Regions from separate parts of the Planomonospora alba genome, predicted to be linked through region 2. Evidence: riboswitches for the same ligand, from Rfam matches in the RefSeq annotation. Region 2 holds a riboswitch; the other holds the start of a gene.
The links. Region 2 has a riboswitch for glycine ahead of gcvP (aminomethyl-transferring glycine dehydrogenase). Riboswitches for the same ligand answer to the same signal wherever they lie in the genome.
Positions count from the first base shown of each region.

Region 1: it holds a riboswitch for glycine, as region 2 does, so the genes downstream of both, gcvT (glycine cleavage system aminomethyltransferase GcvT) here and gcvP (aminomethyl-transferring glycine dehydrogenase) in region 2, are expected to answer to the same signal.

Region 1 covers NZ_BAAAUT010000002.1:132,836-137,237, forward strand. The annotation lists gene ABD823_RS01655 (aldehyde dehydrogenase family protein) at 1-694, shown strand, start outside; gene ABD823_RS01660 (3-oxoacyl-ACP reductase) at 694-1,458, shown strand; gene ABD823_RS01665 (gamma-glutamyl-gamma-aminobutyrate hydrolase family protein) at 1,563-2,258, shown strand; glycine riboswitch at 2,328-2,426, shown strand; glycine riboswitch at 2,427-2,523, shown strand; gene gcvT (glycine cleavage system aminomethyltransferase GcvT) at 2,557-3,651, shown strand; gene gcvH (glycine cleavage system protein GcvH) at 3,648-4,031, shown strand; gene ABD823_RS01680 (L-serine ammonia-lyase) at 4,110-4,402, shown strand, end outside.
Region 2 covers NZ_BAAAUT010000044.1:14,385-18,786, forward strand. The annotation lists gene ftsR (transcriptional regulator FtsR) at 1-249, shown strand, start outside; gene ABD823_RS24340 (bifunctional nuclease family protein) at 330-809, shown strand; gene ABD823_RS24345 (MerR family transcriptional regulator) at 954-1,574, shown strand; glycine riboswitch at 1,590-1,681, shown strand; gene gcvP (aminomethyl-transferring glycine dehydrogenase) at 1,841-4,402, shown strand, end outside.

The DNA of each region.
Region 1 (4,402 bases), on a different contig from region 2:
CGGGCAGGTCAAGCGGCTCACCCTGGAGCTCGGCGGCAAGAGCGCCAACATCGTCTTCGCCGACGCCGACCTGGCCAGGGCCGCCGCCACCGCCCCGTACGCGGTCTTCGACAACGCCGGGCAGGACTGCTGCGCCCGCTCCCGCCTGCTGGTGGAGCGCTCCGTCTACGCGGAGTTCATGGACCGCCTGTCGGAGGCGGTGCTCGCGGTCAAGGTCGGCGACCCGCGCGCCGAGGACACCGGGATGGGCCCGCTGATCAGCGCCGCCCACCGCGACCGGGTCGCCTCCTTCGTCACCGGCACCCCCTACCTGCAGGGCACCTGCCCGTCCGGGCCCGGCTTCTGGTTCCCTCCGACGGTCCTGACCCCCGATCCCGCCGACCCGGCCTTCACCGAGGAGATCTTCGGGCCGGTGCTCTCGGTGGTGCCGTTCGACGGCGAGGCGGAGGCCGTGCGGATCGCCAACGACACCCGCTACGGCCTCAGCGGGTCGATCTGGACCCGCGACGTCGGGCGGGCCCTGCGGGTGGCCCGGGCCGTCGAGGCGGGCAACCTCAGCGTCAACTCGCACGCGTCGGTCCGCTACTGGACGCCGTTCGGCGGGTTCAAGCAGTCCGGGCTCGGCCGGGAGCTCGGCCCCGACGCCCTGTACGCGTTCACCGAGACCAAGAACGTCTTCATTTCGGAGGATTGATGCAGCGCCTGCAGGACCGCGTGGCCGTCATCACCGGCGCCGGGAGCGGGATCGGCCTGGCCACCGCGCGCCGCTTCGCCCAGGAGGGCGCGAAGGTGGTGTGCGCGGACGTCGACGAGGCCGCCGGCGCCGAGGCCGCCGCCGAGGTGGGCGGCCTGTTCGTGCGCGCCGACGTCACCAGCGAGGACGACGTCGAGCGCATGTACCGCACGGCCGTCGAGACCTACGGGAGCGTGGACGTCGCCTTCAACAACGCGGGCATCTCCCCGCCGGACGACGACTCCATCCTCCAGACCGGCATCGACGCCTGGCGCCGGGTGCAGGAGGTCAACCTCACCGGCGTCTACCTGTGCTGCAAGCACGTCATCCCCCACATGCGGCGGCAGGGCAGGGGCTCGATCATCAACACCGCCTCGTTCGTCGCGGTGATGGGCTCGGCGACCTCCCAGATCTCCTACACCGCCTCCAAGGGCGGCGTGCTGGCGATGTCCCGGGAGCTCGGCGTGCAGTTCGCCCGCGAGGGCATCAGGGTCAACGCGCTCTGCCCCGGGCCGGTGAACACGCCGCTGCTGCGGGAGCTGTTCGCCGCCGACCCCGAGCGGGCGCAGCGCCGCCTGGTGCACGTCCCGCTCGGCCGCTTCGCCGAGGCCTCCGAGATCGCCGCGGCCGCGGCGTTCCTGGCCTCCGACGACGCCAGCTTCGTCACCGCCTCGCAGTTCCTCGTCGACGGCGGCATCTCCGGCGCCTACGTCACCCCGCTGTAGAAGGCGGCCCCGGCGCCGGGAAGGCCCGCAAGGAGAGGGGCCCGGCACGTCACGGCAGGCCGCGGAGGGCCCGGGCAGATCGAGGGAGGTCGAGGGAGGTCGCGGTGTCCCGTCCCGTCATCGGCATCACCTGCTACGTCGAGCCCGCGCGCTTCACCGTCTGGGACACGCCCGCCGCGCTCCTGCCGTACGGCTACGTCGACCACGTGGTCCGGGCCGGCGGCCAGCCGGTGATCCTGCCCCCGGCCGGCGACCCCGCGGCGCTCGCCGGCCGCCTGGACGCGCTCATCGTGGCCGGCGGCGGCGACGTCGACCCCGCCCGGTACGGCGCGCCGCCCCATCCCGCCACGAGCCACGTCCGCCCGTTCCGCGACGACTTCGAGCTCGGTCTCGTCCGGGCCGCGCTCGACGGCGGCCTGCCGCTGCTGGGCGTCTGCCGGGGCCTGCAGGTCCTCAACACCGCCCTGGGCGGCACCCTGCACCAGCACCTGCCCGAGGCGGTCGGCCACCGCGGGCACTGCCCGGCCCCCGGCGCCTACGGCCGCCTCCCGGTCCGGCTCGCGCCCGGCAGCCGGATCGCGGAGATCCTCGGCGCGCACAGCGCCGACGTCGCCCACTACCACCACCAGGCCGCCGACCGCCTCGGCGACGGCCTGCGCGCGACCGCCCACGCCGGGGACGGCACCGTCGAGGCCGTGGAACTGGACGGCCACCCCTTCGCCCTGGCCGTGCAGTGGCACCCCGAGGCCGACGACGAGTGCGCCCTGTTCCGCGCGCTCGTCGACCACGTCCGCCCGTGAGCCCGCCGGATCCCGGATCCGGGGATTTCGCTCGGCGGGCGGCGGCCGTTAGGCTGGCCGGGACACCGATGAGCCCGTGCGGGAGAGCGTCCTGACAGCCAGGCCAGGACCCCTGAAGGAGCAAGCCCTCCCCGCGAACCTCTCAAGGCAAAGGACCGTGCGGGTAGGTGCCCTCTGGAAAGCAGGCCTCCGCGGCCTCGCCGAAGGTGAAAGTCCGGTTAAAACCCGGGCGAAGCTCTCAGGCACCCATGACAGAGGGGGAGGATGCTCTCATCCGACCCATGTCCGAGGTGCGATCATGTCCCGACCCACGCCGCTGCGCGGCGTCCACGAGTCCCTCGGCGCGACGCTGACCGACTTCGCGGGCTGGCTGATGCCGCTCCGCTACGGCAGCGAGTCCGCCGAGCACAACGCGGTCCGCCAGGCCGCGGGCCTGTTCGACCTGTCCCACATGGGGGAGATCTTCGTCACCGGGCCGCAGGCCGGCGAGGCCCTCGACCACGCCCTCGTCGGGCACCTGTCCACGCTGGAGCCCGGCCGCGCCCGCTACACGATGATCGTGAACGCGCAGGGCGGCGTGCTGGACGACCTGATCGTCTACCGCCTCGCCCCCGAGGAGTTCATGGTCGTCGCCAACGCCTCCAACTACCCCATGGTCGCCGCCGAGCTCACCGGGCGCGCCGAGGCGTTCGACACCGCCGTCGAGGACCGCTCCGACCGCTACGCGCTCATCGCCGTGCAGGGCCCCCGCTCGCAGGAGATCCTCGCCCGCCTCACCGACGCCGACCTCGCCGGCCTGAAGTATTACGCGGGCCTGCCCGCCACGGTCGCCGGCCGCCCGGCGCTCATCGCCCGCACCGGCTACACCGGCGAGGACGGCTTCGAGCTCTTCATCGCCTGCGACGACGCCGAACCGCTGTGGGCCGCGCTCACCGAGGCCGGCGAGCCGTACGGCCTGCGCCCCGCCGGGCTGTCGGCGCGCGACACCCTCCGACTGGAGGCCGGCATGCCGCTGTACGGCAACGAGCTGTCGACCACCCGCACCCCGTTCGACGCCGGGCTCGGCCGCGTGGTGAAGTTCGACAAGCCGGGCGACTTCGTCGGCCGCGCCGCCCTCGAGGCGCTCAAGGACGACGTCCCCGCCCGCCGCCTGGTCGGCCTGGTCTCCACCGGCCGCCGGGTCCCCCGGCACGGCTACCCGGTGGTGCGCGCCGACACCGGCGCGACCGTCGGCGAGGTCACCAGCGGAGCGCCCTCCCAGACGCTCGGCCGGCCCATCGCCATGGCCTACGTGGACACCTCGGCCCTGGGCGACGGTCTGGCGGTGGACATCCGGGGCAGCCGTGAGCCGGTCGAGATCGTCGACCTGCCTTTCTACAGGAGGAACAAGTGAGCAGCATTCCCGACGGCCTGCGCTACACCAAGGAGCACGAGTGGGTGGCGGGTGACGGCCCGACCGTCACCGTGGGCATCACCGCCTACGCCGCCGACGCGCTCGGCGACGTGGTCTACGTGCAGGTCCCCGAGGCCGGCTCCACCGTCGCCGCCGGCGACGCGGTCGGCGAGGTCGAGTCGACCAAGTCGGTCAGCGACATCTACGCCCCCGTCGGCGGCGAGGTCGTCGAGGTCAACCAGACCGTCGTCGACGACCCCTCCCTGGTCAACAGCGACCCCTACGGCGAGGGCTGGCTCTTCCGCGTCCGCGTCGAGGGCGACACCGGCGACCTGCTCTCCGCCGAGGAGTACGCCGCCCTCACCTCCGGCGAGTCCTGACACGTCCCCTCTCCGTGCCGTGACCGCGCGCGCCCTGCGGACGCGCGCGGTCACGGCGGTTCTAAGGACCGATGATCAATGGCGATCAGCGTCTTCGACCTCTTCAAGATCGGGATCGGCCCGTCCAGCTCCCACACCGGTGGCCCGATGGCCGCCGCGCACCGCTTCGCCAGGGGCCTCGACCACGACGGCCTGCTGGACAAGACCGCCCGCGTCGAGGCCGTCCTGTACGGTTCCCTCGGCCTGACCGGCAAGGGCCACGGCAGCGACAAGGCCGTCCTGCTGGGCCTGTCCGGGGAGAAGCCCGAGCTCGTCGACGTCGACACCGTCGACGAGCGGCTGGCCGCCATGAAGGCCTCCGGCACCATCCG
Region 2 (4,402 bases):
CTGGCCGTGGCCCGCAGCGTCGGCGCGCTCGCCGCCTTCGGCCTGCGCGCCCGGCACCTGCGGGCGGTCAGGGCCGCCGCGGAGCGGGAGGCCGGGCTCGTGGAGCAGGCCGTGGCCCCGCTGCTGCGCCGCCGCGCGCCGGGCGCCATCGACCGGGCCGACGAGGCGGCCAGGGAGATATCCGGCCGGTTGCTGGAATTGCACGCGGCGCTGCTGCGTTCCGGTGTGCGTGGGGTCCTGGGCAGGTGAGGGCCTGACCGGGCACTCGCGGCCCCGCGGGTGTTACGTTGAATGAGACGGTTGGAACCCAGCGAAAGACGGAGCAGCCCGTGTTGCAGATGGAGGTCGTGGGCGTCCGGGTCGAGATGCCCTCCAACCAGCCGATCGTCCTGCTGAAGGAGACACACGGGGAGCGCTACCTGCCGATCTGGATCGGGATGACGGAGGCGACGGCGATCGCCATGGCCCAGGCGGAGGAGCCGCCGCCCCGGCCCCTCACGCACGACCTGTTCCGCGACGTGCTCGACGCGCTCGGGGTCCGGCTGAACACGGTGAACATCGTGGCGCTCCGGGAGGGGATCTTCTTCGCGGACCTGGTGTTCTCCAACGGCGCCGAGGTGAGCGCCCGCCCGTCGGACTCGATCGCCCTGGCGCTGCGCACGGGCGCCCGCATCTTCGCGAGCGAGGACGTGGTCCGCGAGGCCGGAGTGATCATCCCGGAGGACCAGGAGGGCCAGGAGGACGAGGTGGAGAAGTTCCGGGAGTTCCTTGACCAGATCTCGCCGGAGGACTTCGGCCGTGCGGGGTAGGAATTTCGGTGCATTTACGCTTCACGACGCGCCGAGTGGGGTCGTTGACTGAGGCAGATCCCAGTCTTACGGTGCGAGTGAACCTGTGGCCGTGCACAAACCCCCAGATCAGGCCACGGGATGAGAGAAAGCCGGAGGTCCGCAGTGGCGGTCAGCAGCGGCGAAGGAAAGGCGGCCGGCCAGGATGATCCGGTGCGGCGCCGGTCGGCGCGCCAGCGCGCCGGTGAAGAAGGTCTGCTGTTCGACGGGCGACCGGTGAGCCCGCCCGCCGACGTCGGCTACCGAGGCCCGACGGCCTGTGTCGCTGCCGGCATCACCTACCGGCAGCTCGACTACTGGGCCCGCACCGGGCTGGTCGAGCCCACCGTCCGGGCCGCGCACGGCTCGGGCTCCCAGAGACTGTACGGCTTCCGCGACATCCTCGTGCTGAAAGTCGTCAAACGACTGCTCGACACGGGCGTCTCCCTGCAGCAGATCCGGATCGCCGTGCACCACCTGCGCTCCCGCACGGTCAGCGACCTCGCCCAGATCACCCTGATGAGCGACGGCGCCAGCGTCTACGAGTGCACCACGCCCGACGAGGTCATCGACCTGCTCCAGGGCGGTCAGGGGGTGTTCGGCATCGCGCTGGGCCGGGTCTGGCAGGAGGTGGAGGGCTCGCTGGCGGAGCTGCCCGGCGAGCGCGCGCAGGGCGACGAAGGCCCTTTAGGCGGGCACCCCGCCGATGAGCTGGCCCGTCGCCGCCAGGCCCGTCGCACGGGGTAAAGTTGGTCTCGCCGATGACCCTGTGCGGGAGAGACCCCGACATGATCGGGGCGCCGAAGGAGCAACCTCCCCGGAATCTCTCAGGCACCCTGTACCGCACGGACGAGGCGACTCTGGAAAGCAGGCGCGCCCGCCAGGTGCGCCTCACCGACGGTGAAAGCCGCCCCGGCAGGGGTCGGTGAAGCTCTCAGGTCGAGATGACAGAGGGGGAGATCCGGCCGTACGCCGCGCCCAGCGCCGGTCTCCACCGCCTCGGGAGGCTTTCCATGACCGACCTGTCACCGCTCAGCGAGCTCACCCCCCCGCCGTTCGCGACCCGCCACATCGGCCCCGACGGCGCCGACCAGACCCGCATGCTGGAGGCGGTCGGATTCGACTCCGTCGCCGACCTGACCGCGGTGGCCGTACCCGAGGCGATCCGCGCCGCGGACCGGCTCGACCTGCCCGCCGCGGCGAGCGAGACCGAGGCCATCGCGGAGCTGCGTGCCCTGGCCGCCCGCAACACCGTCCTCACCTCCATGATCGGCCTGGGCTACCACGACACGGTCACCCCCGCCGTCATCCGCCGCAATCTGCTGGAGAACCCCGGCTGGTACACCGCGTACACGCCCTACCAGCCGGAGATCTCCCAGGGCCGCCTGGAGGCCCTGCTCAACTTCCAGACGGTCGTCTCCGACCTGACCGGCCTGCCCATCGCGGGCGCCTCCCTGCTGGACGAGGCCACCGCCGCGGCCGAGGCGATGACCCTGGCCCGCCGCGCCGCCAGGGCGAAGTCCGACGTGTTCGTGGTCGACGCCGACGCCCTGCCGCAGACCAAGGCCGTGCTGCGCACCCGCGCCGAGCCGCTCGGTATCGACCTGGTCGAGAGCGACCTGACCGCCGAGCTCCCCGAGTGCTTCGGCGTCCTGGTGCAGTACCCCGGCGCGAGCGGCCGCGTCCGCGACTTCCGCGCCGTCGCCGAGGCCGCCCGGGCCCGCGGCGCCCTGACGGTGGCCGCCGCCGACCTGCTCGCCCTCACCCTGCTGGCCGCGCCCGGCGAGCTCGGTGCGGACATCGCGATCGGCTCCTCGCAGCGCTTCGGAGTCCCGCTGGGCTTCGGCGGCCCGCACGCGGCCTACATGTCGGTCCGCGAGGGGCTGCAGCGCCAGATGCCCGGCCGCCTGGTCGGCGTCTCCCAGGACGCCGACGGCCGCCCCGCCTACCGGCTCGCGCTGCAGACCCGCGAGCAGCACATCCGCCGGGAGAAGGCGACCAGCAACATCTGCACCGCCCAGGTGCTGCTCGCCGTGATCGCGGGCATGTACGCCGTCTACCACGGCCCCGAGGGCCTGCGCCGGATCGCCCGGCGCGTCCACCGGCACGCCGCCGTGCTGGCCGAGGGGCTGCGCCAGGGCGGGGTGGAGGTCGTGCACGACGCCTTCTTCGACACCGTGCTGGCGCGGGTGCCGGGCCGCGCCGAGCAGGTCGTCGCCGCCGCCCGGGAGGGCGGCGTCAACCTCCGCCTGGTCGACGCCGACCACGTGGGCGTCAGCTGCGACGAGAGGACCGAGGCGCTCCACCTGGAGAAGGTCCTGGCCGCCTTCGGTGCCGGCGCCGCGGTCCTGGCCGACCTGGACACCGCCGCGCACGACGCGCTCCCCGCCGAGCTGGCGCGCACCGGCGACTTCCTGACCCACCCGGTCTTCCACTCCCACCGCTCCGAGACCGCCATGCTGCGCTACCTGCGCCGGCTCCAGGACAAGGACATCGCGCTCGACCGGTCGATGATCCCGTTGGGCTCCTGCACCATGAAGCTCAACGCGACCACCGAGATGGAGCCGATCACCTGGCCGGAGTTCGCCGGGATCCACCCGTACGCGCCGCAGGACCAGGCGCGCGGCTACCTGGAGCTGATCGGGCAGCTGGAGCGCTGGCTGGCCGAGGTCACCGGCTACGACGCCGTCTCGATCCAGCCCAACGCCGGCTCCCAGGGCGAGTTCGCCGGACTGCTGGCCATCCGCGCCTACCACCGGGCCCGGGGCGAGGAGGGGCGCGAGGTCTGCCTCATCCCGTCCTCGGCGCACGGCACCAACGCCGCCAGCGCCGTCATGGCGGGCATGAGGGTCGTCGTGGTCGCCTGCGACGAGAACGGCAACGTCGACCTCGGCGACCTGGTCGCCAAGATCGACGCGCACCGCGACCGGCTCGCCGCGATCATGGTGACCTACCCGTCCACGCACGGCGTGTACGAGGAGACCATCACGGAGGTCTGCCGGCTGGTCCACGAGGCCGGCGGCCAGGTCTACGTCGACGGCGCCAACCTCAACGCGCTGGTCGGCCTGGCCAAGCCCGGCGAGTTCGGCGCGGACGTGTCCCACCTGAACCTGCACAAGACCTTCTGCATCCCGCACGGCGGCGGCGGCCCCGGCGTCGGCCCGGTCGCGGTCCGCGCCCACCTGGCCGACTACCTGCCCGGCCACCCGCTGCACGACGGCTCGGCGGTCGGCCCGGTCGCCGCGGCGCCGTACGGCTCGGCGAACATCCTGCCCATCTCCTGGGCCTACATCCGGATGATGGGCGGCGACGGCCTGCGGGCCGCCACCGAGCAGGCCGTCCTGTCGGCCAACTACCTCGCCCGCAGGCTGGCGCCGTACTACCCGGTCCTCTACACCGGCCGGGGCGGACTGGTCGCCCACGAGTGCATCGTCGACCTGCGCCAGATCACCAAGGAGACCGGCGTCACCGTCGACGACGTGGCCAAGCGCCTGATCGACTACGGCTTCCACGCGCCGACCATGTCCTTCCCGGTGGCCGGCACGCTGATGATCGAGCCGACCGAGAGCGAGGAC